4 regions of the Ruegeria sp. CJ2 genome follow, and region 1 is predicted to be linked to each of the others. Evidence: riboswitches for the same ligand, from Rfam matches in the RefSeq annotation. Region 1 holds a riboswitch; each other region holds the start of a gene.
What was found. Region 1 has a riboswitch for cobalamin ahead of ACR0MS_RS13930 (hypothetical protein). Riboswitches for the same ligand answer to the same signal wherever they lie in the genome.

Region 1 (5,059 bases):
GGCCGCGTGTCCGGTCATTTGCAGCAATGCCGTGCGAAGTGACCGCTCGGCAAGCTGGCAGACGCACGCGGTTCTTGACCGGAACGTCTCAGTACAAGGACAAAATCTGGCGTTGAAAATCGGGGTGTTTTCTGTTCTGCCACCGCAGACTGCCAAGTGGGAAGCACACCGCCTGAAAGGTGCCGTGTCGGTAGAGGACATCCTGACATGCGCACGTCGAAAGACGCAGGAATTGCGGTCTGGGGGCTGCGATCTGATTGTTGCACTGGCCCATACAGGGCTTGGCACCGCCGAGCCTGCGCCCGACCTTGAGAATGCGGCAATCCCTCTGGCGGCGGTGCCCGGTATTGATGTGATCATCGCCGGACATTCCCACTTGACCCTGCCCGGCTCTGCCCATCAGGGGCTGGAACATGTTGACCCGCACAGCGGCCTTGTTCACGGAAAACCGGTTGTAATGCCGGGTGCAGCGGGTTCGCATCTGGGCATCATTGACCTGACGCTGCACCGAAAAGAGACTGGTGAATGGTCGATAGAAAATCAGCACGCTGCGCTGCGATCCGTTTCACCCGAGGCGACCGCAGCCCCGATAGACGAGGATGCCGAGCTGAAGCGCCTGTTCGCACATGGGCACCAAGAGACACGGTTGCGATCGGCTGAACCTGTGGGCGAAACGCATCAGCATTTGCATAGCTATTTCAGCTTCTGTGCGCCGGATAGAGGGCTGGCGCTGGTCGCGGCGGCACAGGCTGCTGCGCTGCGCCCCTATTTGAAGGATACAGTGCACGACGGCCTGCCGGTTCTGTCTGCCGTTTCGCCCTCGAAATTCGGTGGGCGCGCAGGGCCACGATCTTTTACCGACGTGCCTGCGGGTCAGATCCGGCTGCGCCATGTCAACGATCTGAACATCTTTCCTAACGAAATGCAGGCTATCGTGGTTTCGGGCGCACAGATAAGAGACTGGCTTGAGATGTCCGCCGGCGTGCTCAACCAGATGCACTCCGGTCAACACATCGACCTGCGAAATCCCGGACGCGCCGGTTACAATTTCGATGTTCTGCACGGGCTTAGCTACCAGATCGACCTCGGCATTCCGGCGCGGTACGACGCTGACGGTAAATTGACTGACCCATCGCGCCGCCGGGTAAAGGATATCTACTTCAACGGGCAACTTATCGACGATCAGCAATCCTTTGTCGTGGCCCTCAACAATTATCGGGCCAACGGAGGGGGTCATTTCCCCTTTACAGACACCGCGTCGCAGATCCCGTTACCAGCCTTGCCGATCCAACGTATCGTTCGGGATTATGTCGCGGGTTGCCGCCCTGCTGATCCGTTGGCGGATGCGCCGCGCCCTTTCACGTTCAAACCGCTTCCCGGGGCATTTGCGATTCTCAGAACTGGCCCCAAGGCGCAGCGCCATATCGCTGAATTGCAGGAGTATGACCCATCAGTCATTGGGCTTGATGACGATGGTTTTCTGCTGATCCGGCTGACGTTGTGATGGGTTGTCATCCGCGAATGAAATGCCTATATCGACCGTTGAGAGGTTGGCGCGGGCGAGCGCCTCGCCAACCTGGTCAGGTCCGGAAGGAAGCAGCCACAACGAGCCCCGCTTGGGTCGATGTCCAACCTCTCACTTTCATTCCCCTGACCTATTCAAGATCATTCTGCGATCAGACGTGGCCAGACCGCAGCGTTCCGGCGTGCGAAAACTCCGATATGACCAAGCTCTTTTGCGCCAAACTCCTGCGCCGTCAGCAAGTGCCGACGTGCGTCAGGCCCGTACAGGTCTGCAAGCCGCCAGACAGACTTGGGCGACGCAAGCTGATCATCCGCCACAGCGAACAGGTCGACGGGATTACCATGTTCGGACCACGTGGGCACAGGAAGGGTCTTTCCCATTTCCGGTAGATAGTTTTGGGCGGCTGTACACCATTCACGCCACTGCCAGTAAACGCGCGCGGGCAAGTCCGCGCCAAATCCGGTTGCCCGACCCGGTAAGTATCCCAATGTCTTAACCAGCAATGGCACATGCCCGTACCAGAACAGGGTTGCCAACGCGCGATAGGGCCACGGATGGTCCGGCAAAGTCACCAAGCCCGAGCAAACGCAGATCATGCGGTCCATCTGCGCCACGTCCGGTGCAAGCGGGGTCAGCATCCCGCCCAGGGAATGGCCGATGCTCCACTGCTGCGCGTCCGGGAACCTCCGGCGCATCTCGGCGCGGGCGGCGGGCATGTCGACCAAGGCCCAATCCGCCATTGTCACCTGCGAATCCTGCATTCGGATCGTCAGAGAATGCCCAAAATCACTGTAGTCATAGGTTAAGCAGGCATACCCTCTTTCCGCCGCCAGCCAATGCGCAAAATTCTGATAATAGTCGCGCGGAACACCCGTTGCGCAATGGATCACCACCGCAACGCGGGGATCGGTCATCGGCCTGTACAGCCGCGCAGACAGTTTGGACGATCCGGAGGATATCCAGAAATCCTCGGTCAATACTGGCTGTGATCCATCCAACATGGGGTCCTCTTGATGGTTCTGAACTTTTCGGTTCACTTTTCTATCGGCCCTTCTTGTACCCGCAGAGTCAAGAGAGCGCGACGATGACCCCGCGTCGGAACCGGCAACACTGACCGCTTGACTCGGACCGATTTCACCGGATAGCGATGGCGTGATGGTTCTCGACCCGGATTGCCGGGAAGGGATGAAAAGGGAACACGGTGCGGTCCTACCCGGCGATGCCGAAACGGACCAATGCCGCGACTGCCCCCGCAACTGTAAGCGGTAAGCAATGCCAAAAACACCACTGGCCGAATGGCTGGGAAGGTCGGCAAAGCGATGACCCGCAAGTCAGGAGACCTGCCATCTAACTGAAACCGAAACTCGGGCGGGGTGTCCGGGCAGGTCAAAGCCGCATAAAGCGACCTGACCCATGCCCCCCGTCCATCGCGCGGAGGGCGCAGAATGATCTGGAAGACAAAAACGCACGAGTTTTCCGCAACGATTTGTCAGAAAACCGGCAGACCATGTCCGGCATTGGCAAGGATGGCGCGTGCCATGGCGGACGCGATGGCAACCGCACAGCCTGTCACAACCAAAGCGTTCGAGGTCGAAGGCAGCGGAGAGCTTTCGCATTGCGCCGAAGGGTGCACCGCACGGTTTCGCGCCCATTCAACTCAGATCAGGGTATTTTGCGGAACGGCCCCGGAAACCCCGACAACAAAGTTGGACGATTACGCCGACATGATGTTCGGGACAGATTTGTCCGCCATGCCAACCGGAGCGCTGTCCGAAGTGCCTTGTGCCATGCTCGAAGTCACGACTTTGGGCCAGCGTCCCGCAACAGGCAGCCCGCAACCCGCCATGGTCTGAGGTCAGGACTCGGTTGATGCCGGCGCCGTAGCCCAGGCCATCTGCGCGTCGGTTTCAACCGCGCATGGCCGGACCGCGCGCAACCGGCGCAGCGCCTTATCCGGGGTTTCGCCGCCTTCGACCAGCACGCGCAACACAATCATACCAGACCGCCCGCATCCGCCCCGGCAATGGACCAAGACCCGCCCACCGTCAGACAGGACACAATGTACATCCTTACTGACGGCTGGCCAGTCAGACCGTATTTTCGAGGTCGGAGCGCCAAAATCCTGCACCGGAAGATGAAGCCAGGTGATTGCGCGGCTCTGCAGGTCGCGCCCGAGATGGTGCGCTTCTGCGGCTTCCAACTCGCTGGACGTGGTCATCGAAATCACCAGGGTCGGGCGCCATTGCATGATCCGCTCAAGGTCTCCGGCATAATCCCCGTATCGCCCAGGCACCTGCGCCAAACCCAATAGACCGGACCGAACCGGAATAGAGTGAATTTCAAACCTGTCCAAGTTGCACACCCCGCCCGAATGAGAAGGCCGGGCAAGCCGATACCCGCCCAGCCGAACCTGTATCCAATGCGCCCCGGTATTCCAAATCGAATTTCATCGCTCCCTGCGGTGGACGTAGGCGGCAGGGGTCACTACGCTGCGAAGCTGATACGAATCCGACAGAGCAGACATGACCGAAACTCCAAGCCCCGCCTATCAGGTCCTCGCCCGTAAATACCGTCCTGAAACATTTGCTGACCTCGTGGGCCAGGACGCGATGGTGCGCACGCTGAAAAACGCATTCGAGGCCGATCGGATTGCGCAGGCCTTTGTCATGACCGGCATTCGCGGCACCGGCAAAACCACCACGGCGCGGATCATCGCCAAGGGCATGAACTGCATCGGACCAGACGGCGAGGGCAAAGCCACGATCGAACCCTGCGGCCAGTGCGAACACTGTGTGGCCATCATGGAAGGCCGCCATGTCGACGTGATGGAGATGGACGCGGCAAGCCGCACCGGTGTGAACGACATTCGCGAGATCATCGAAAGCGTCCGCTATCGCGCCGCCAGTGCGCGCTACAAGATCTATATCATCGACGAAGTTCACATGTTGTCGAACAGCGCGTTCAACGCCTTGCTCAAAACCCTTGAAGAACCCCCCGCGCATGTGAAGTTCATCTTTGCCACTACCGAGATCCGCAAGGTTCCGGTGACGGTCCTGTCCCGGTGCCAGCGCTTCGACCTGCGCCGGATCGAACCCGAGGACATGATCGGCCTGCTGAAAAAGATCGCAACTGCCGAGAACGCTCAGATCGCCGAGGATGCTCTGGCGCTGATCACCCGCGCGGCGGAAGGTTCGGCCCGGGATGCGACCTCGCTGCTGGATCAGGCTATTTCGCACGGTGCCGGGGAAACCAGCGCCGATCAGGTGCGGGCCATGCTGGGATTGGCTGATCGCGGGCGGGTGCTGGACCTGATGGACATGATCCTGCGGGGCGATACCGCCGCGGCATTGACGGAACTGGGTGGGCAATATGCCGAAGGTGCCGACCCGCTGGCCGTGCTGCGCGATCTGGCCGAGATCACACATTGGGTCTCGGTGGTCAAAATAACGCCGGACGCTGCCGAAGACCCAACAGTCTCACCTGACGAACGCGCGCGGGGCGTTCAGATGGCCGAAGCCCTGCCGATGCGCATTC
Region 2 (5,059 bases), on a different contig from region 1:
TGTTTTCCCTGAGCCAGTCGGCGGCGGCCGGGGCTTTCAGCGAGGGGGCAAAAACGCCCATGGCCTGAAATCCGCGCGCGCGCAGGCTGCGGATCAGCGCGGCCACCGGAGCGGTATCGGCCGAAGTCAGATAGGCGCGATAAAACGTGACAAGGATGCGTTTTGCATCTCCAGTGAACGCCGTTTCGACGGGGATCACGCCCTGATCCGGGCACCACGCGCCGCATTCGGGCAGGGTTTTGGCACCCATTACCGGCCCGGCATAAAGCCCAGCGGCCAGCGCCATTTGCGCTAAAGCAGCCTGAGCCGCAACTTCGCCGCCCGTGTCGCACAGATGCGCCAACCGGCGCAGGGTCGAGACGGGAAGGGTGGAATAGTCATCCAACCGCGTATCCTCGCGCCCGTCGGCGGGTAGAACGGCCAGAGCGATCCCTTTGGCCTGCGCTAGTGCCAGAACCTGCTGTAGGCCATAGGCCCAGTAAGGCACCCCGCCGATCAGACGGATCAGGATGCCCTTGGCACCTTCGAGCGTCTGCTCGACATAGGTATCCACCGAGAGGGGATGTTTCAGCGCCGTCAGATTGGCCAGCCGCATCGTGGGCATGCGCCCCTCGGGGCCGCTGCCACGATGCCAGCCTGCCGCGAAAGCGCCAAGGTCGCTGTCCGAAAAGGACAGCACCACCAGATCCGCCGGGCTCTGGCCCAGATCGGTTGGGGTCTCGGTTTCCTCGAGCCCGTGGCTTTCGCGGAAGACGACGTGCATGGCTTACTCGGCAGCCTCGGTCACACCCGCCAGGATTTCGCGGATTTCAGCCTCTTTGATGTCGTCATGCTCGGCGATCACCACAAGACGCGAGCGGCGCTCTTCGCCGGGCTCCCACGGACGGTCATACTGATGACGCACGCGCGCGCCCACAGCCTGCACCAGCAGGCGCATCGGTTTGCCTCGAACGGCGGCATAGCCTTTGACGCGCAGGATGTTCAGTTCCTTGGCCAGACGTTCGATTTTCGCGACCAGATCGGCCGGGTCGGTCTGCTCGGGCAGCTCGACGATGATGCTTTCGAAATCGTCATGCTCGTGATCGTGGTGACCATCATGATGCGACGGACGCGAGTCCATGTCATCTTCGGCGGCGGCCTCAAGGCCCAGCACGACGCGCACGTCCACCACGCCTTCGGCGACCTCGACCACGGGCAAAGGGCGAGGGGCTTCGGCGGCGATGACCTCTTTCGCTTTGGCCACGCCCTCGGGACCGGCCAGATCGGGCTTGGTCAGCAGGATGATGTCTGCGCAGGAAATCTGATCCTCGAACACCTCGGACAGGGGCGTTTCGTGGTCGATCGAATCGTCGGCCATGCGCTGTGCATCCACCGCCTCGACATTGGGGGCAAAGCGACCGGCGGCCACGGCCTCGGCATCGGCCAGCGCGATCACGCCGTCCACGGTGATTTTCGAGCGGATATCGGGCCAGTCGAAGGCTTTCAGCAGCGGCTTCGGCAACGCCAGACCCGAGGTTTCGATCAGGATGTGGTCTGGACGCGGCTCCAGCGCCATCAGCGCCTCGATCGTGGGGATGAAGTCATCGGCCACGGTGCAGCAGATGCAGCCGTTCGCCAGTTCCATGATATTCTCGGCAGGACAATCGGGAATGGCGCAGGATTTCAGGATGTCGCCATCCACGCCGACATCGCCGAACTCATTGACCACGACGGCCAGACGCTTGCCCTGCGGGTTCTGCATCAGGTGGCGCACCAGCGTGGTCTTGCCCGAGCCCAGAAAGCCGGTGATCACAGTGACAGGGAGTTTCTCGAGATTGCTCATTTCAGGGCTCCAATCGGGGGAATGCGGGCCGCACAGTTTTTGCGGAAATGTTCGGGGCGCTCGCGCCATTTGACCAAGCCGTCTTCGGTCGCAAGGTACTTGGTCGCACCATCGACAATGGTGTCGACATGTTCGCTTTCATTGAGGTGCTCATAAACGAACGTCCAGCGTTCGGGCCCACCGCGCAGAACGATCGAACAGCCCTGATCGCAATTCGACAGGCACTCCACCGCTTTCAGGGTCACGCCTTCTGGCAGATCGGCCTGTTCAAGGGCTTTGTGCAGCAATGCGCCCGGCCGCTGCGCGTCGTCCTCGACGGGCAGTCCTCGGCGACAGGTGGTGCAGACCAGCAGCTCGACTGGTGCAGTATCGGTCACGTCTCTCATCCCCCCAAATCCTCTTTGTGGGGGACGGGGTCTCATGCGGGCCACGCGTTGCGACATGGACCCGACACCGGAACACCCCGTCCGGTTACATCTTCGGGCGCTGGCAGGTCTCCCGGCTTGCGGATATCGGGGCATAGCCCTGTCGGATGTCCCGCCTTCCCGACCTTCTGGCCAGTGGCTTTGGGCACCCTCTCCGGTCACGGTCGCGGGGGCGGCTGTGTTTCACGGAAGATCCGCTGACACATTCCCTTTTCATCCTCTGTCGAGGACACCAACGCATGGGACATGCGGCACCTGCAGGGGGCTTGTCAAGCGTGGTGGCCGCGTTGAAAACAAGATCGCGGAAAAAGCGACCTGACGAGGTCAATCAGCGTCATCTGTGCGCAGCCGGTCGCGCAACCAGGCTTGGAACAGACCAGCCGCCGCCGAAAGTGGCGCGCGCCCCGACCCTCCGATCAGGTAATGAGATTGCGCAAACGGAATCGCAGGACCCGCAATTTCGATGGGTGCGCCCTGCGCGATGGCGTTTCTGGCGAACCGCTCCAAAATAGTTGCATATCCTGCTTGGGCCATCACAAGTTGTAGGGCCGCCACCGTGGTGTCCACGGAATACTGGGAAGGCTGGTCAGGATGGCCTAGGCCAAGCGCTTCGAAATAGCGTGCCCAATTATCTTCGTATCCAAGGATATGTATCAAAGGGCCCGACAGCAGATCCTTTGCGTAGCGTACTGACCCGCCCACACGCTGCACCGGCACAAGCTTTTCTGTCGTCAGCTTTTCTGACGTCACATCCGGCCAGTCGCCATATCCCAGTCGAATTTCGACATCCACGTCATTGGGCGCCATCGTGTCGTTCCAGATATGAGACACAAGGCGGACGGGTATGTCGGGATGCAGGGCGCAAAACTCTGGCAACTCAGCCGCTATCCAGTAGGTCGCAGAGGATATCGCGGCCCTGATCGTCAGGGTCTGACCCGAGGTCGGACCAAACAAGCTGTTGGTGGACAGCGCAATATCCGCAAGCGCGCGGCGGACAGTCAGGGAATAGGACTGTCCCAACTCGGTCAGCTCCAGTTTCCGCGCCTTTCTGGTGAACAGTTGTTGCCCGAGTTCCGCTTCAAGCGACCGGATGTGCAAAGATACGGCTGTTTGTGTCAGGCCAAGCTCTTGCGCGGTTGTTGTGAAATTCAGGTGCCGCGCTGCGACTTCGAAACTGCGCAGCCATACAGGGTTGGGAACGCGATCCATTTATCACCAAAGATTTTTGACCAAAACTACCGTTATTATTCATTTCAGAGTTTGTACAGCGCCATGAATACTCGGCGCCATACAGTCGGGAGGATTCGAAAATGAAGGTTGGTTTCATTGGGCTGGGGAATGTCGGTGGCAAGCTGTCTGGCTCGCTCTTGCGCAACGGTATCGACCTGACGGTGCATGATCTTAACACTGAATTGGTTGCCGAGTTTGTGGCCCAGGGTGCGCGGGCCGCAGAAAGCCCTGCCCAAATGATGCGGGTTTGTGATGCGGTGATCACGTGCCTGCCATCCCCGGCGGCCTCGGATGCGGTGATGCAGGAAATGTTACCCGAAGTCGGTCCGGGAAAAATCTGGATGGAGATGTCGACCACGGACGAGGCCGAAGTAAAGCGCCTTGGCGCAATGGTCATTGGGAAAGGGGGCGCAGCGGTTGATTGCCCGGTTTCGGGCGGATGTCACCGCGCGGCGACCGGCAACATTTCGATCTTTGCGGGCTGTGACCGGGAAACTTTCGAGCGTATCCTGCCTTTTCTGACGACAATGGGCCGGCGCATCCTGCACACCGGAGAGCTCGGCTCAGCCTCGGTGCTCAAGGTTCTGACAAACTACCTGGCCACAGCGAATCTGATCACCTGCGCCGAGGCATTGGTCACCGCGAAGGCGGCTGGCATGGATCTGAATACCACGTATGAGGCGATCAAGATCTCCTCGGGTACATCCTTTGTTCATGAGACCGAAAGTCAGGTCATTCTGAACGGATCACGGGACATTTCGTTTACAATGGACCTTGTAAAGAAGGATATCGGCCTGTTTCAGGAGGTCGCGGACCGCGCCGGTGTTCCGCTTGAAATGAACCCGCTGATGATCCGGATTTTTGACGACGCAATAGCGCGGTACGGAGAGCGGGAGCTTTCACCGAACATCATCCGGCGTTTGGAGGACGCGACTGGGTTGGATATCAGAGCGTCCGGGTTTCCGCCCGAGATGGAAGATGATGAACCCGAAGAGCCTGGATACGAGGTTGTCCCTCAGGGGCGGTAATTTAGATAGTTGCCTGGCTTATGCGCTATGTAGCTTAGCCAGGAAGCGGGGTGAATCTCGAACGAAAGCTGATGTGCGCGTGCTTTCAAATCCAATTTGTTTGATAAGCACCTAAATTAAAAGGAATATTTCGGTAAGACTGACTTGTGTTTTGTTCGAGCGCGATAGTGCCGTGAATCGACTTCTCAAAATGGCCCCTCGTAAATTGATTTCGGCTGTTGCAGAGTTTAACAGGGTTCGTTGAGCGGTTTAGAGGAAGAAATGCAGAAGAACGTGGTTCGACATGGCGACGCAAGGAAATTGATCGCAGATGTCGATGAGGCAAGTGTTGCGTTGAGCTTTTGGTCGCCCCCATATTTTGTGGGTAAGGAGTATGAGCGCGGCGAAACTTAAGAAAGCTGGCAGGCACTATTGAAGTCCGTAATTTCGGGCCACGCACGCGCCTTGAAACCTGGAGGTTTCATGGTGATCAATATTGCAGATATTTTGTGTTTTGAAGACCCGGATATCCCTCGATTTCAGTCCATGAATATCTCGCGTCAGAGGTCCCCAAT
Region 3 (5,059 bases), on a different contig from region 1:
GCAGGTCAAAGACAATGCGGTGCAGCGGTGACATGTCGCCATCCGCCATCCCGGTGCCCAGCTTGACCGCATCAAACGCAACAGCGACCGGGATTTGCGTTGTGCCGTAGATGGTTGAAACCAGCAAGAGGGCGACCACGACGACCTCCCCCAACAAGAGTGTCAGACCAAATCGGCCCATATTAGTTCAGGCCCGGATGCATCGCCTTGGCCATTTTCGAGATCGCCTCTATATTTGCGGGCCCTGGCGTCAGTTCTTCGTATCGCAGACCGATCCAACGCGCGTTCTTCACGGCGTCGGTCTGTGACATCACGGGGTGTTCCTGCAGGAACCTGAACGTGTCTTCCGCACCGTTGCCGGTCTGATAGTCCAGCAGCACCAGAAATTCAGGGTTCGCGGCAGCAACGGCCTCCCACGAGGTGCGGCCCCAACTGGTGTCCATGTCATGGGTGACGTTCTCACCACCGGCTGCGGCGATCATCGCGTCGGGGATGGCAAATTTACCAGCGGTAAAGGGCGCATCGGCGGGGCCGTCCAGCAGGAACACGCGCGGCTTGTCCAGATCAGCGGTTTGCGCTTCGATCTCGGCCAGTTCCTCTTTCCAGCCGGAAACCAGAGCCTCGGCCTTGTCTTCGACATGCATGACGGTGCCCAGACGCAGAACGTCGTCAAACAGCAGGTCCATGCTGGCCTCGGGGCGATCCTTGTCCAGATGCACGCAACTTTCCGTCAGGATCATTGTCTTGATACCAAAGGGTTCCAGCGTGTCGGGGGTCACGTCGCCACCGGGTTTCATCCCATAATACCAACCGGCAAAGAACAGGTCCGGCTCTACCGCGACCAGATTTTCAACAGTTGGGTATTTCGGCGCCAGCTCGGGGATGCCACCGCGCAGCGTCTCAAACTCGGGGCTGGTCTTGTACCAGCCGGTGATGCCGGTCAGACCAACGATCTTGTCCTGAAGACCCAGCGCAAACGCCATGTCGGTCATGTTCATGTCATGCACAACCAGACGCTCGGGCTGGGTGTCAAACACCAGAGGCGCACCGCAGTTATCTACCGTGACTTCGTGCGCGGCGGCACCACCTGCCAAAACAGTGGCCAGTGCCAGAGACAAGAGCTTTGTCATTCAGAAATAATCCTATTCATAAGATGTGATCGAGGTTTTTCGGATATCCAGCGCCGGGATCACGCGGCCTTCGTGGTGAAAGCACAGGTAATCGACGCCAAACGTGTCGCGGACCCTGTCCGGGGTCAGCACGTCAGCCACCAGCCCAAAACCGGTCAGCCGGGTGTCTTTCATCAGCGCCACATGCGTGGCAAATTCTGGGATCATCACCAGATCATGCAGGATCATCACCACGGTGATGCCCAGCTCGGCGACCAGCGACAGCATCCGCCCCTTCGTATCCGGGTCCAGATGGTTGGTGGGTTCGTCCAGAAACAAAAGCGTAGGATTCTGAGCCAGAGCGCGAGCGATATGCGCACGTTGACGTTCCCCCCCGGACAGAACGGCCATCTTTTTGTCGGCCAAAGCACTGAGCCCGGTGAGGTTCAGGATTCTGACCAGATCCGCAGCGTGTTCATCCGCGGATCGGTCGGCGCGGATCGGGATCTGGCCCAGCGCCACATAATCCCGCAGCAGCAGCCTGCCATCAGGAAACTCCTGCTGGCTGACCACGGCAATCGTCCGGGCCCGATCTCGGGCGGACATCCGTTTCAGACTGCGGCCATTGACCAGAACATCACCTTGGCCGACGTCGTGTGCACCGCATAACAGGTTCAACAATGTTGTCTTGCCCGCCCCGTTGGGCCCGGCAATGGCAAGGATCGCTCCTTCGCATAGGGTGAAAGAGACCTCCTGCAACAGGACATCGCCGCTGAGTACCTGATGCGTCAGATCGCGCACCGCCAAAATAGCCGGGTTGGTCACAAGCACCCCCCTTTTTCAAGGCGGGGCATACGAGACAGTGTTTTTGTAAACAGTGGTTCAGGACGCTCGGTTGCATTGGTCCAGCCATCCGCGCTGTCTTTGTATTGGCGGGCAAAGTCAATCAGCGCCTGAATATCCTGCGCGTCCTGAATATCGCCAAATAGATACTGCGCTTTGTCGATTGCCTGGAACCCGACAGTCACAGGCCGCGCGCATCCGGCCATGCAATCGACGGTGCGAATAGCAAAACCATCGGGCAAACAGTCTGACAAGGCGTCCGACAAGTCCTGCGCGCGGGCTTCGCCTTTGCACGTTTTGCAGATCAGAAGAAAATGGTCAGGCGTTGATGGCACAGTTTCCTCCGCCTGCTTCAAAGCGCGGGCGGAAGGTGCCGGAAATGTAAACACGATGTCTTCGTGTCATCAAAGCCTCCTTCCAGGACGCCCCGCCCCGGGTTGGTTAACACTTGATGGCAGGTCTCCTGACTTGCGGGTCAATGCTTGGCCATCCTTCCCGGCACTTGGGCCAGTGGGTCGTAGGCGTCGCTCACCGCTTACAGTTGCGGGGGCAGTCACGGACTGGGCGCCAAAAGGCAGCCGCACCGTATTCCCTTTTCATCCCTTGGGCGCACCATCGGGAACCATCATCCGAACGAGTGCCCCAGATCACATGTCAGGTCAACGACATTGTTGTGGGGGCCACTCAGTTTTCGAAACACGCAATGCCCGGCAAGATAAGTCCAAAGCTTTGCGGTATTACACCCCGCTTCGCGACCTCCAACCGAAAAGACTGAAACCGGCAAACAACACTGCAGCCACGCAGACGATCGAAGGGCCCGCCGGTGTGTCGAACACATAAGCTGCTCGCAGTCCCGCAACAGCCGAGAAAGCCCCAATTGCCGCTGCAATCAACGCCATCGTTTCCGGGGATCGCGCAAGGCTGCGTGCGGCCGCTGCTGGGATGATCAGCATCGCAGCGATGAGCAACACGCCGACCACCTTGATCGCGACGGCAACCGTAACGGCCAAAGACAAAGTCAGGATCAACTGTTCGCGCTTGGGGTCGAACCCGGTGGCGTAGGCCAATTCCTCGTTCAGCGTAGCCGTCAGCAGTTGCGACCAGCGCCATACGATCAACGCGACAACCAGCGCGGCTCCACCCCAGATCACGACAAGATCGGCGCGTGAAACAGACAGAATGTCACCAAAAAGATAGGCCATCAGGTCGATGCGAATGCCGGACAAAAACGACACGGCGACAAGGCCAAAGGCAAGCGACGAATGCGCCATGACACCCAGAAGCGTATCCATGGCATATCCGCGACCAGACAGCATGGTGACGGCCAGCGCCATAATAAGCGCAACAACCAGCGCGCCCAGAAAGATTGACATCTGGAACGCCAGAGACAGGGCAACCCCAAGGATCGCGGCATGCGCCGTTGCATCCCCGAAATACGCCATGCGCCGCCAGACCACAAAACACCCAAGGGGGGCGGCTGCAAAGGCCACGCCAATACCGGCGAGCGTTGCCCGCGTCATAAAATCATCAAGCATTATTCTGCCGCTTCGTGAGAGTGGTCGTGGTGGTGATCATGTTCGTGACGATAAAGGGCAAGTGCGCCGCCCGTTCCGGTTCCGAACAAGGCGCGGTATTCCGGTGCCGACGCAACAACGGCAGGCGACCCCTCGCAGCAGACATGACCGTTGAGGCAGATCACCCTGTCCGATGCGCTCATAACAACGTGCAACTCGTGGCTGATCATCAGAATGGCGCAACCGCTTTCCCGTCTCACCGACTCGATCTGCTGGTAAAAACTGGCCGAGCCCCGCTGGTCGAGACCTTGCGTGGCTTCATCCAGCAAAAGGATGTCAGGACGATTGATCAGAGCCCGTGCCAGCAGCACGCGCTGGAACTGCCCCCCTGACAACTGTGACATTTGGCGCTTTAACAGATCCGGGACCCCTGCCGCTTCCAGCGCTTTGGCGCAGTCACCTTGCGAAACGCGGTGAGTCAGGCGCATGAACCGTGACACCGAGATCGGCAATGTCGGATCGACATGCAGTTTCTGTGGCACATAGCCAATTTTCAGCCCCGGCTTCAGGGAAACCTTGCCAGCAGAGGGATTGGTCGCGCCGATAATGGCCCTGAGCAGACTGGTCTTACCTGAACCGTTCGGGCCAACGATGGTGACAATCTCACCGGCTTCGATCGCCATATCCACATTGTGCAGAACGGTATTCGCACCATACCGTACGCTAAGTTTTTCAACAGTGATCAGGGTCATTTCTACGCCTTTTCGGTGCAGTCGGGGCAAAGCCCCTCGGCTTCTACAACCGTTCGTTCGATTTCGAAACCCGCCGCACGCGCCGCTGCCCCGAGAACGCCTTTGGCCGGCGTGGATTGCGCCTCGGCCACGGCGTCGCATTTTCGGCAGATCATAAAAGCTGGCGAATGAGAGGCCCCCGGGTGGGAACAGGCAACAAACGCATTCAGTCGCTCGATCTTGTGCACGAACCCGTTCTGGACAAGAAAGTCGAGCGCGCGATAGGCCACCGGTGGCTGCGACCCAAAGCCTTCTTCGCGCAAGCGGTCGAGAATCGTGTAAGCGCCCAGCGCCCGATGTTCTTGCAACAACATCTCCAAAACCTTGCGACGGACGGGTGTCAGACGCAGGCCTTCTTCTTTGCATCGGTTTTCCGCTGCCGAGAGCCCGGTTTCGACACAAGTCTTGTGGTCATGCTTTTGGAACCCAACCGGGGCCGTATCCTCGGTCATTGCGGGTTGCGTATCACTTGTCATGTTATTCCATATCATGTATATCGCTCGCAATGTTATAAAATCACATCGAGGGCCTGATGTCCAGAAAGCTTGTTCCACTAACTCTTACCGCTGCATTCATGGGCGGGACGGCCATGGCCGATGTCCCCAATGTTGCGGTCGATATCGCGCCGGTTCACTCGCTTGTTGCGCGGGTAATGCAAGGTGTCGGAACGCCGGACCTGATCATTGCTCCTGGGGCATCGCCGCATGAATACAACCTGCGCCCCTCAGAAGCCGCTGCACTGCAAGATGCAGATCTGGTTTTTTGGATGGGCGATGATCTGACACCGTGGATGGAAGGTGCC
Region 4 (5,059 bases), on a different contig from region 1:
AGCGAGACGCGGGCAGGGTCTATGGTGTCGGAAAGGGTCAGCCCGAACACCGGTGGATATGCTGGCAATTCAGACACCTGCCAGCCGTTGATTTCGTGCACCTGTTCCGGGGCAGGGGCATCCTCGGTAAACTCGGCCAGCGTCGCGGTATCCGACCCCCGGTCAGAATTCAGCGCCCCTTGATAGCGCGGCCCAACGACCAGCGGCAGGACCAGCTCATAGGCGTCATCTATCTTTGGAACAGGCTGCACATAACTTAGGGTCACCGTGATCGGCTGCCCCGGCATCAGGTTGGCAACTGACTGCGTGAACATATTGGGTCTGTGCTGGGTCAGAAGCGCTGCGGCTTTTCCGTCTTGTTTGGCCTGTTCGAACGTCTCTTCGGCTTCATGTTTGCGCTGGATCTGTGCCTCGACCACCTCGTCGCCGACCTGCATCTGCATCGCAAAAACCGCAGCCTTCTGGTTGAGCGGGAACAGGTATTCCGCCGACATCGGTTGGTCCGAAGGGTTTACGAATTCCTGCCGAACCTGAACCGTCGCCATGTCGCCCTGAATATCGACCTTGAGGTCAGATTTCAGCATCGGCAGGTCCAACTGGCCCGCACTGCCTGTTGCAACCAGCCGTCCCGCGATGTCGTCCTGCTCTTGCGCGTAAGCAGAGCCAGTCCATAGCGCGGGTAATGAGATAAAGAGAATAGCAATCTGGCGTATCATATGTCCGTTCCTTTGATGGTTTGAATGTCGAGGGCCGCGATCGCCGCGGCGTCCAGCGCGCTGCGCAGTTGGGTGTCCAGGGTCCACGGGGTGATCCGTTGCACGCTGCTCCAGGTGCCGCCGGATCCGTTCATCCAGCGCCAGATCGCCTCGCCCACGCTGGGGGTGACCTGCCCCCCTTGCGAGACATAGCTAACCGCCACCAGCCAGGCGTTCCCATCCGGTCCGGTGGCCTTGTAATAGGCGCTGGGGATGCCGTCATAACGGGTGCCGAGGAACCGCACCGTGTATCCCAGACCCCGCAGACAAATCTCGGGTGCATGAAGATGGCGCAGCGGTGCGCGGGTGCTGACCACATTCAATCCCAAGGGACCAAATTGTGCCTTCTGCGCTTGTCCGCCATAGGCTTCGAAATAGACCGCTTCCATCTTGGTCAGCGGCACGTTTCGGGCCACGTGACCGTGAATCTGCGCAGGCAATGGTGGTGCCATAACACTGCCCGACACATCCACCGGGTCGGCCTTTAGCGACACGATGGCGACACTGCCGATCAAACAGGCAAGACCCACTATTGCTTTGATGGGCTTGGGCAGGGACATCGGTTGTCGCCGCAAAAATGCACGGCGCGCCCCTTTTGGGCGGGGCCGATAGAATAGGGCAAAGGGTGCAACCGTCAGGCCCAGTGTGACCAGACCGATCAGCGTGTGCCAAGGTTCGGCCATCACATCCAGATCATGCACAAGACCCGCCGCCAACAGGGAAATGCGCAGGCTGTTGCCCAGCGCGGCACTTCCGATCACGGCCAACAGGCTGAGGCCGCTGATATGCCAGCGCGGGCGCATGACGGCGTTTTGCGTGACCACAAAGGCCATGGACAGCAAAAGACCCGAAGCCCCGGAACAGGGCAGGTCCACAAGAATGTCCTTTTGCTCCAGGGTGATCCGCACGCCGTCACAGACAACGCCCGGATAAAAAACCCCAAGCATGTGGCAGGACAACTCTGCCGAGATCATTTGCAGCGGAAATCCGATCGTGCGCTGAAGGACCATTTCCGTTGGCAAGGAAAACAGGAACAGAACGGCCATCCAGAACGGCGACAGCGCAAACGGCCGCCGATCCAGCCGCAACAGACCAACCAGCGCAAATACATCCAGAGCAAGCGCAAGCGCGCTCAGGATATTGACCGCAAGAACCTGCCCCAGCAGCCGGATGAGTGCGGAGAGCAACAGCAAGCCGATCACCGGGACCTGAGTGCCTGGCTTTGTCGGTGGGCCGCTTATCAGGCTCAGGCCGCTCAGCCCGACGATCAGCAGAATGTAGATATATCCGTAAGAGTCGTAGGCCGGGCTAACCCAGCTTTGGACCAGCCAGAGCAGGGGCTGAGCGGCCAGAATTGCGGATGCGGTCGCAAAGGCGCACCATAAAAATATGTCTGAGATTGCGTGTTTCATGCCGCCAGTTTTGGGCGGTGATTGCGCAGTTCCCCTGCCCAACATGTGCAGATTTTGATGAGATGCCGGGCACCGAAGAAAAGACTGAACGCGCGGCAAGGCTTGAAGCCCAATATCATATTGAAAACGAACGGGCTTTGACCTTCGAACCATCGACCGTACCGATGGCGATACAAGTGCCGCAATCAGATTTCGCCCGCGTGTCTGGATGTCTGTTTTGCAACTGGAAAGGTCGCAAGTATTTCAGCGCCAGATCGGTGCTGAAATATTTTGCCCGCAAGAGGTGCCGCCGTCTGATTCTCAGGCTGCGGAGAATTGGGAAGCCGGTGTAAATCCGGCACTGCCCCCGCAACGGTAAAGAAGGTCAGGTTCGGCAATCAACCACTGGGAGGAGGATCCCGGGAAGGTGTCGAAAACGGGCGCAAGCCCCTTCCGAGTCCGGAAACCAGCCTCGCAGATATGCCAAACCGCGGGTGGCGGTGGGGGGCTTTGGTTTCGGACGTGATCCTCGCACGGTTCCGGGCGGCTCTCCTGTGTCATTCGCCCAAGAAATGCCGCACGGTGCGGCAGGAGAGCCAGAAGTGAACAGCATTCAAAGCCTGTTGGCGCGACGAAATCCAACCCATGCGTTGGAGCAGGCGTTTTATACCGACCCTGCGATTTTTCAGGCCGATCTCGACGCCATTCACTACCGCGAATGGTTGTTTGCCATTCCCGCCTGTGAACTGGTGAAATCGGGCGATTACGTCACCTATAATGTGGGCGCCTATCGCGTGATCATCGTGCGCGGGGCCGATGGTCAGATCCGCGCCTTTCACAACACCTGCCGTCATCGCGGCTCGGTCATTTGCAAAGCCGCCAAAGGCAATGCGCCCAAGCTGGTGTGCCCCTATCATCAATGGACCTATGAGTTGGACGGCTCGCTCTTGTGGGCGCGCGACATGGGGCCGGATTTCGACCCGTCGAAACATGGGCTAAAGACCGTGCATTGCCGCGAGCTGGCCGGGCTGGTCTATATCTGTCTGGCAGAGGATGCCCCTGACTTTGAGACCTTTGCCGAAGTCGCGCGTCCCTATCTTGAGCCGCATGATCTGGGCAATGCGAAAATGGCCTTTGAAAGCTCGATCGTCGAGAATGGCAACTGGAAGCTGGTCTGGGAAAACAACCGCGAATGCTATCACTGCGGCGGTAACCACCCGGCGCTGTGCCGAACCTATCCCGACGATCCCAGCGTCACCGGTATTGGCGAAGGGGGTGAGACCCCGGCCCACCTGCAGGCCCATTTCGACCGTTGCGAGGCGGGCGGGATTCCGTCCAACTTCCAGCTTAGCGCGGAAGGGCAGTACCGCGTGGCGCGGATGCCGCTGAAAGAGGGTGCCGAAAGCTATACGATGGATGGCAAGACCGCCGTGCGCCGGTGGCTGGGGCGGGTGCCTTTTGCCGATGCGGGTGCGCTGCTCCAATTCCACTATCCGACAACCTGGAACCACTTTTTGCCCGACCACTCGATCGTGTTCCGGGTCACGCCGATCAGCCCGACCGAATCCGAGGTCACGACAAAATGGCTGGTCCACAAAGATGCGGTTGAAGGCGTGGATTACGACCTCAAGCGCCTGACCGAGGTCTGGATGGCCACCAATGACGAAGACCGTCGTGTGGTCGAGGACAACCAGCAGGGCATCAACAGCCCCGCCTATGTGCCCGGCCCCTATTCGCCAACGCAGGAATCCGGCGTGCTGCAATTCGTCGATTGGTACTGCAACACCCTGTCGGCGCGCCTGAGCCCCGACACCATCGCCGCGGAGTAACGCCATGAATGACCTCAGCCCCATGGCCCGCACCTGGGAAGATGGCGAGATGCTGGAATGTGTCTCGGTCGTGCCCGAGATGCCGAATACGGCCAGTTTTACGTTCCGCGCGCCCTCGGGGGCGATGTTCGCCTATCAGCCGGGGCAGTTCCTGACGCTGGAAATTCCCGCACCCGGTCAGCCGGGCGGGGTGGTGCACCGGACCTATACGATCTCGTCCTCACCCTCGCGGCCCCGTACGATCACCATCACGGCCAAGGCGCAGCCCGACAGTATTGGTACGCGTTGGATGCTGGACAACCTGAAACCCGGTGCGCGGCTGAAAGCCATCGGCCCGGCGGGGCTGTTCACCAATGCCGAAAGCCGGGCGCGCAAATACCTGTTTATCTCGGCCGGGTCAGGCGTTACCCCGATGATGTCGATGACCACCTGCATGTGGGATGAGGGGCGCGATCTCGACATCGTGTTCATCAACTGCGCCAAACGCCCGTCCGAGATCATCTTTCGGCAACGGCTGGAGCAAATGGCCAGCCGGACTGATGGTCTGGACCTGAAATTCGTGATCGAAGAGGCCGACCCCTACCGCCCCTGGACCGGCTATCAAGGGCAGTTCAACCAGCTGATGTTGGGCCTTATGGCGCCCGATTACCTGGATCGTGAGGTCTATTGCTGTGGGCCTGAACCGTTCATGCAAGCCGTGCGCGATGCGCTTGCCGGTCTGGGCTTTGACATGGACCACTACCATCAGGAAAGCTTTGGTGCCCCTATTGAGACCGAGGCAGATCAGCCCGATCTGGATGATGTCATCCCAGACGATGGTAGCAGCGCCGAGATCCTCTTTGCCGCGTCAGGTGTGACCGCCAAGGTTGCCGAAACCGATACGGTTCTGGCCGCGGCGCGTTCGGTCGGCCTGAACATCCCGTCAGGCTGCACCTTCGGCGTCTGCGGGACCTGCAAGGTCAAGAAAACCTCTGGTGATGTTCACATGGTTCACAATGGCGGGATTTCCGAGGATGACATCGAGGCAGGATATATTCTTGCCTGCTGTTCTAACCCGATCGGAAAGGTCGAAGTGGAGGTTTAA

Region 2: linked by a shared signal. The riboswitch ahead of ACR0MS_RS01665 (DUF1636 family protein) and the one ahead of ACR0MS_RS13930 (hypothetical protein) in region 1 are both predicted to bind cobalamin.
Region 3: linked by a shared signal. The riboswitch ahead of ACR0MS_RS13045 (DUF1636 family protein) and the one ahead of ACR0MS_RS13930 (hypothetical protein) in region 1 are both predicted to bind cobalamin.
Region 4: linked by a shared signal. The riboswitch ahead of ACR0MS_RS07665 (aromatic ring-hydroxylating oxygenase subunit alpha) and the one ahead of ACR0MS_RS13930 (hypothetical protein) in region 1 are both predicted to bind cobalamin.

Annotation. Positions count from the first base shown of each region.
Region 1 is NZ_JBQFQF010000009.1:44,991-50,049, forward strand. It holds gene ACR0MS_RS13915 (bifunctional 2',3'-cyclic-nucleotide 2'-phosphodiesterase/3'-nucleotidase) at 1-1,504, shown strand, start outside; RNA gene ffs (signal recognition particle sRNA small type) at 1,544-1,642, shown strand; gene ACR0MS_RS13925 (alpha/beta hydrolase family protein) at 1,666-2,526, opposite strand; cobalamin riboswitch at 2,665-2,887, shown strand; gene ACR0MS_RS13930 (hypothetical protein) at 2,971-3,378, shown strand; gene ACR0MS_RS13935 (protein-tyrosine phosphatase family protein) at 3,381-3,887, opposite strand; gene ACR0MS_RS13940 (DNA polymerase III subunit gamma/tau) at 4,048-5,059, shown strand, end outside.
Region 2 is NZ_JBQFQF010000001.1:337,075-342,133, forward strand. It holds gene cobN (cobaltochelatase subunit CobN) at 1-763, opposite strand, end outside; gene cobW (cobalamin biosynthesis protein CobW) at 767-1,822, opposite strand; gene ACR0MS_RS01665 (DUF1636 family protein) at 1,819-2,208, opposite strand; cobalamin riboswitch at 2,294-2,499, opposite strand; gene ACR0MS_RS01670 (LysR family transcriptional regulator) at 2,572-3,456, opposite strand; gene ACR0MS_RS01675 (NAD(P)-dependent oxidoreductase) at 3,498-4,505, shown strand; partial or broken gene ACR0MS_RS01680 (DNA-methyltransferase) at 4,914-5,059, shown strand, end outside.
Region 3 is NZ_JBQFQF010000008.1:89,169-94,227, reverse strand. It holds gene ACR0MS_RS13060 (FecCD family ABC transporter permease) at 1-139, opposite strand, end outside; gene ACR0MS_RS13055 (ABC transporter substrate-binding protein) at 183-1,130, opposite strand; gene ACR0MS_RS13050 (ABC transporter ATP-binding protein) at 1,143-1,934, opposite strand; gene ACR0MS_RS13045 (DUF1636 family protein) at 1,931-2,287, opposite strand; cobalamin riboswitch at 2,389-2,594, opposite strand; gene ACR0MS_RS13040 (iron chelate uptake ABC transporter family permease subunit) at 2,690-3,487, opposite strand; gene ACR0MS_RS13035 (ATP-binding cassette domain-containing protein) at 3,487-4,218, opposite strand; gene ACR0MS_RS13030 (transcriptional repressor) at 4,221-4,733, opposite strand; gene ACR0MS_RS13025 (zinc ABC transporter substrate-binding protein) at 4,790-5,059, shown strand, end outside.
Region 4 is NZ_JBQFQF010000004.1:211,323-216,381, reverse strand. It holds gene ACR0MS_RS07675 (VIT and vWA domain-containing protein) at 1-716, opposite strand, end outside; gene xrtT (exosortase T) at 713-2,167, opposite strand; cobalamin riboswitch at 2,432-2,635, shown strand; gene ACR0MS_RS07665 (aromatic ring-hydroxylating oxygenase subunit alpha) at 2,719-3,975, shown strand; gene ACR0MS_RS07660 (FAD-binding oxidoreductase) at 3,980-5,059, shown strand.